2 regions of the Faecalibacillus sp. MSK20_93 genome follow, and region 1 is predicted to be linked to the other one. Evidence: riboswitches for the same ligand, from Rfam matches in the RefSeq annotation. Region 1 holds a riboswitch; the other holds the start of a gene.
What was found. Region 1 has a riboswitch for thiamine pyrophosphate ahead of LJD34_RS04625 (energy-coupled thiamine transporter ThiT). Riboswitches for the same ligand answer to the same signal wherever they lie in the genome.

Region 1 (3,420 bases):
TTCTTTTTCAGGTATTCCTACTAAATGTGTATCACCAACAATTTCATAATCAGTATATTGTTTTTGATAATTTTCAAATTCATCAATATTTATTAAACAATCATCAACAATAACCTTTCCTTCATTGTAAATTCCTAGAAATAATTTATGGCTTCTTGCATCTAAAATAGAAATAGCTTTTTTCATTCCTGCCATCGCCTTTAAAGAAGAAACAGTTTTTACCTTAATATTCATCGTTGCATTTAATGTTTTCGCAATCGTTAAAGCAACACGTACACCAGTATAAGAACCCGGTCCAATAGTAATGACCATTTCATCAAAATCGCTCATTTTTAAATGATTTTCTTGTAATAATTTTTGTAAATAAACGATTGCATACTCAGATTGCTTTCGATTTCCTTCTTCTTGTAAAGAAGCTAAACATTTTTGATTTTCATATAAAGCTACTACTAAATACTTATTAGCACTATCCATGACAATTGTTTTCATATTCAATCTCCTTTACAAGTTCTTCGTATTTTTTACCAATTGGTTTTAAAATAAATTCTCTATGATCATCATCGATTCTTTTTATCGTCATTGCTAAACGTTCTTGAGGTAAAATATCTTCTAAAAATTCTGGCCATTCAACCACACAAATATCATCACTATCAAAAATTTCTTCAAAGCCTAAATCTTCACTTTGTCCTTCTAAGCGATAAGCATCAAAATGAGATAATTGATAATTTCCTTGATATTGTTTTAAAATTGTAAAAGTTGGTGAATTAATAATTCTTTTAATTCCTAAACCCTTTCCTATTCCTTTAGTAAAGGTTGTTTTGCCTGCACCCAAATCACCATTAAGTGTCAATAACATATGCGGTTTTAGTAATTTTCCTAAATATTCACCAAAAGCTAATGTTTCATCTCTATTATTTATAGTAATCACTTTTTCCATAATAACCCTCTTTTAAATCTTGATAAAAACCATACCATTTCTTAGTAAAATTCTGATCAAATGGTCCTCCCTTTTTTACCGCTAAATCAATCAAAACATCTAGTTGTTTCTTTAAAATTTTGTCTAATTCATCACTATAGCCCATTTCACGAGCATGTTGACGATATTCTTCTTGATCTAAAATGCGATAGTTTCCATCTGGAAATACTTTTAAATCTAAATCATAATCAATATATTTTAAAGCCTCTCCATCATATAAAGTTGGTGAAGCAATATTACTATAATAATACACTCCTGTTTTTCTAATCATACAAATTACATTGTACCATTTATGTTTGGGCATATACCAAATAGCAGGTTCACGTGTATGCCACATTCTGCCATCTGATTCTGTCACCAATGTCCGATTATTAATAACAATGTAATGATCATCCGTTTCTTGTAAAACAAGTCCCTTTGACCAACATCTATGTATTTTACCATTATGTTTATATCCATGTATTAAGATTTTCTTTCCTACAATATCTTCCACAACAAACGACTCCTTATTAACATTTACATTATACACAAATTCATCTTTCTTTCAAAGAAAAAAAGACTCGAAACGAGTCTTATAAATGAACTGCTTTTTTAAGTCTTGGATATAAAATCACAAACAAAATAAAGCAAGCAATGATTGTTGCAATATTATAAGGTAAGTTATAAGTTAAGTTTGCTTGTAATGGTGTTTGGAAAGCATACCATCCTGAAATCAAATGACAAATCGTTTTTAAACCACCCATTACGATAATTCCAACAGGTAATTCATACTTACCTACTTTTAATAAAGGAATAAGTGGTGTAAGTCCAATTAAAACCATTGGTAATAAATAATCAAAGATTACCGATAAAGGACCATAAAATGTTGCAAGTCCTAAAGTAAAATGTAGACCTAAACAAACAAGTGAAACAATCAAACTGTAACCCCAATTCATCAAATAGCCACATAAAATAATTGCAACAAGTGAAAAAGCACAGTTACCACCTTTTGGCATCTCATAAAATTTTGTGCAATATTCTAAAACAACTTGCATTGCCGCAAACATTGCCATATAAGCCATATTCTTCGTAGTTAATTTAATTTCCATAGTCATCCTCCTTTAAATGAGGCAAAATAAAAGCCTTTTTACATACGCAAAAAGGCAAATAAACTATTTTGCACTCTCTACGCTAGCATTACCTAGTTCAGATTATAAGGGACAAGGTTTTCACCTTTCTCAGCATTTTGCGCCCCTGGCAAGTCTTACTATAAATCAATCTCTTCTTTTTTTCAATCTTTTTATAGTTTTTTCTTCCTTGTCGGTGTTATAATAGAAAAGTATTAATAAGGAGGACTTGAATGTTATGTCAAAAATTATTTCCGTAAACGCTGGAAGTTCATCTTTAAAATTCCAATTATTTGAAATGGATGATGAAACTGTTATTACTTCTGGTGTTATTGAAAGAATTGGTTTAGAAGATTCTATTTTTACTATTAAGTATAATGGAGAAAAAGATGTCACAACTTTACCAATCGAAAACCATAAAGTTGCTGTTCAACTTTTATTAGACACTTTAATCAAAAAAGAAATCGTTAAGGACCTAGATGAAATCAAAGGTGTTGGACATCGTGTTGTCCAAGGTGGTGCTTATTTTGATCAATCAGTCATTATTGATGAAGATGTTGTTTCTAAAATTGATGAATTAAAATCATTAGCCCCTTTACACAATCCTGCTCATTTAACTGGATACTATGCTTTTAAAGAAGCTATTCCTAATGCTGGTGCTGTTGCTGTATTTGATACAGCTTTCCATCAAACATTAGAACCAAAAAGTTATATTTATCCAATTCCTTACAAATATTATGTAGAAAACAAAGTACGTAAATACGGTGCTCATGGAACAAGCCATTTCTATGTTTCATCTCGTTGTCGTGAAATGATGGGAAACCCTGAACACTCACGTATTATCGTTGCTCACTTAGGAGCTGGTGGTTCTTTAACTGCTGTTAAAGATGGTAAATCAATCAATACATCTATGGGATTTACACCTCTTGCTGGTATTATGATGGGAACACGTTCTGGAGATGTTGATCCTTCAGTTATCGATTATTTAATCGAAGAAGTTGGTTTAGATATGAAAGAAGTCATCAAGATGCTTAATAAAGAATCTGGATTACTTGGTGTTTCTGGTGTATCAAGTGACTTTAGAGATGTACAAGAAGCTGCTGCCAACGGTAATGAAAGAGCGCAGCTTGCCTTGGATATTTTCTTTAGAAGAGTTATTGCTTATATTGGTCGTTACTTCATTGCTTTAGGTGGAGTGGATGCTATTTGTTTTACAGCAGGTATTGGAGAAAACTCATTCTTTGCAAGAAAAGAAATTTGTAATTTATTAGCTGAAGCTTTAGGTATTGAAATTGATGATGATGCAAACGTTAATGGTAAAGGTGATCGTTTAATTTC
Region 2 (3,420 bases), on a different contig from region 1:
TCCTAAAGAACTTGCAACAAAGATTGCAATTAAAACAGTTAAAGAATATTTAAAAAATGAAACAAGTATAAAGAAGGTGATTTTTAATGTTTTCAAAGACGAAGATCGAGACATCTATGAAAGATATTTGCGCTAAAATACAAGAAGCGGATGCTATTGTTATTGGAGCAGGTGCAGGACTTTCTACGGCTGCTGGATATGAATATGCAGGAGAAAGATTTAATAAGTATTTTAGTGATTTTGAAGAAAAATATGGAATTCATGATATGTATTCAGGAGGTTTTTATCCTTACGATACTTTAGAAGAATATTGGGCTTGGTGGTCAAGACATATCTATTATAATCGTTATGTAGATCATTTAGATTTATATCAAAAACTCTTTCAACTTGTTAAAGATAAAGATTATTTTGTTTTAACAACTAATGTGGATCATTGTTTTCAAAAAGCAAATTTTGATAAACAAAGATTATTTTATACACAAGGGGATTATGGCTTATTTCAATGTTCATCTCCTTGTCATCAAGAAACATATGATAATGAAGAACTTATTAAAAAGATGATTGAACAACAAAAGGATATGAAAATTCCTACATCTTTAATTCCTTATTGTCCTCATTGTGGAAAACCAATGACAATGAATTTAAGATGTGATGATACTTTTGTTGAAGATGAAGGATGGCATCAAGCTTATTTTAGATATCAAGATTTTATCAGAAGACATCAAGATTTAAAAATTGTTTATCTTGAATTAGGTGTAGGACAAAATACACCAGGTATTATTAAATATCCATTTTTTAGATTTGTTGAAAAAAATAAAAATGCAACTTATATTTGTATTAATAAAGATACTTATTGTCCTCAATCCATGGAAAAAAGAGCATATTGTATAAGTGAAGATATAAAGAATGTTATTGATGATTTATTAAAAATTAAATTGGAAAAATAGTATATTTATACAGCTTTTAATCAACTTGTGATAGATCCAGAAGACCCGTTAAAATATGGATTCCAATTAAAAAAAATAAGATGGTGCGTAAAAACATCATCTTTTTTGCTATATGTTGATCAATAAAAAATAAATTTAATGGAAAATATTTTGAACTATTTGTCCATTGAAAGAAAAAAGAGGAAAACTAAAATAATCATAGAAATGAAACAAGTTTGACACAAATACATCGCTAGAAAAAACTTAATGTAACAAGTGAAGAAGATGTTTTAAAAATTATTAATTAAAAAATAAACAGTTTGAAATAGATGCTATCTCGAACTGTTTTTTAATATAAATTATTCAATTAAAAGAAAGATTTAAAGGAGTAGTTGATTCTTTTGTACCATGAGGAAGACGTTTTTTTAAAGGAATGACTTTAAAACCAGGGCATAGATACATAAAAGGGGAATAACGTAATTCATGGCTAAGTATAGAAATAACTGTTTTTTGATCTAAAGATGTATAAACATCAAAAACAAGGTCAAAATCTAAAGGATGAATGTTTTTTAATTGAATGCGAGAATCTTTATGATTTTTAATCATTAATTTAAAAATGTGATAGTTACCTGCTGTAATACATAATTTCATGAAAGCACCTCCTTTTATAGTTTGAACAAAAACATAAATAATATGAATAAAAATAGACAATTTTTATTAAAAAAATTATAATAAAGGAAACGGGGAGCTTTTTGCTGAGAGTAAGTATTGACTTAGACCCATAACCTGATTTGGATAATGCCAACGTAGGAGATATAGACGTTAACAGAGTTCAACAGGACTCTCTTTTTATTTCCAGGGAAAAAAAAGAATATTGTAAAGAAAGAAGGAAATTTGATGAAATTAAATAAAGAAGATTTATTATTGTATGGAGTAACAGATTCAAAATATTTAAAAGGAAGAAAAATGTCGGAATTAGTTGAAGAAGCCATTCTTGGTGGTGTAACAATGATTCAACTAAGAGAAAAAGAAATGACACATGAAGCATTTAAACAAGAAGCATTGGATGTTCAAAGCGTGTGTCAAAAACATCATGTTCCTTTGATTATTAATGATGATGTTGAATTGTGTAAAGAAATTGATGCAGATGGGGTCCATATTGGGCAAGATGATTTAAATTTAAAAGAAGCAAGAAAAATATTAGGTGAAGATAAAATTATTGGTGTATCTGCACATAATTATGAAGAAGCAAAAATAGCTTTAGAAAATGGGGCTGATTATTTAGGTGTCGGAGCTATTTTTGCAACTCAAACAAAAGATGATGCACAAAATATTTCAATGGAAACATTAAATGAAATTTGTCAAAAAGTTGATATTCCTGTGGTTGCTATTGGTGGTATTAATCAAGTGAATATCTTAGAATTTATGGGGGTTGCTATTGATGGTGTTGCTATCGTTTCAAGTATCTTTGGAAGTGATGATATCCAAAAAGCAAGTTGTATGTTAAAAGATAAAATTCAAAGAGTTATCTCTAATAAAATGCCAACTTGCCTTACAATTGCAGGTAGTGATAGTAGTGGAGGTGCAGGAATTCAGGCAGATTTAAAAACAATGCTTGCTAATCGTGTTTATGCTATGTCAGTTATTGCAGCATTAACGGCTCAAAATACCACAGGAGTGGATGCTATTTATGATGTTGATGCTTCTTTTGTGGCTAGTCAAATGGATAGTGTGTTTACAGATATTTATCCAATGGCTGTTAAAATTGGAATGGTTTCTCAAAAAGAAGTCATTTTATCTATTAGTGGAAAGTTAAAACAATATCATGCACGTAATATCGTTGTTGATCCTGTGATGGTGGCTACAAGTGGGGCAAAACTTATTAGTGATGAAGCTATTGATACATTAAAAGCAAATCTCTTCCCACTCGCAACGGTTTTAACACCAAATATTCCTGAAGCCGAAGTTTTATCAGGATTAAAAATCAATAATGAAGAAGAAATGTTAACAGCAGCTAAATATATTGGAGATCATTATCATTGTGCAGTGTTACTTAAAGGCGGACATCAAATCAATGATGCCAATGATTTACTTTATAAAGAAGGTAATTATCAATGGTTTAAAGGAAAACGTATTAATAACAATAATACCCATGGAACAGGATGTACTTTATCAAGTGCGATTGCTTCTTATTTAGCACGAGGTGAAAATTTGGAAAATGCTGTTAAAAAAGCTAAAGATTATATTTCGGGAGCGCTTGCGGCAATGCTTGATTTAGGACAAGGACAAGGACCAATGGATCATGGTTATGTTTTAGATAAAAAAGATTAGACGAATTGTCTATTTTATAGGTATAATAGTGGCGGGTGATGAAAATGAATTATTATGAAGAAGCCTTGAAATTACATGAAAAACATCAAGGAAAAATACATACGGAATTAAATTGTGAAATTAATACAATGGATGATATGTCTGTTGTTTATACGCCAGGGGT

Region 2: it holds a riboswitch for thiamine pyrophosphate, as region 1 does, so the genes downstream of both, thiE (thiamine phosphate synthase) here and LJD34_RS04625 (energy-coupled thiamine transporter ThiT) in region 1, are expected to answer to the same signal.

The regions. Positions count from the first base shown of each region.
Region 1 is NZ_JAJDKA010000009.1:48,717-52,136, reverse strand. Features, by position in the region: gene tsaB (tRNA (adenosine(37)-N6)-threonylcarbamoyltransferase complex dimerization subunit type 1 TsaB) at 1-489, opposite strand, end outside; gene tsaE (tRNA (adenosine(37)-N6)-threonylcarbamoyltransferase complex ATPase subunit type 1 TsaE) at 467-937, opposite strand; gene LJD34_RS04630 (DUF402 domain-containing protein) at 912-1,469, opposite strand; gene LJD34_RS04625 (energy-coupled thiamine transporter ThiT) at 1,549-2,064, opposite strand; TPP riboswitch at 2,121-2,221, opposite strand; gene LJD34_RS04620 (acetate/propionate family kinase) at 2,321-3,420, shown strand, end outside.
Region 2 is NZ_JAJDKA010000062.1:3,762-7,181, reverse strand. Features, by position in the region: gene LJD34_RS13685 (protein-ADP-ribose hydrolase) at 1-136, shown strand, start outside; gene LJD34_RS13680 (SIR2 family NAD-dependent protein deacylase) at 117-947, shown strand; gene LJD34_RS13675 (hypothetical protein) at 1,290-1,577, opposite strand; TPP riboswitch at 1,658-1,755, shown strand; partial or broken gene thiE (thiamine phosphate synthase) at 1,824-2,408, shown strand; gene thiD (bifunctional hydroxymethylpyrimidine kinase/phosphomethylpyrimidine kinase) at 2,466-3,257, shown strand; gene LJD34_RS13660 (NADP-dependent malic enzyme) at 3,302-3,420, shown strand, end outside.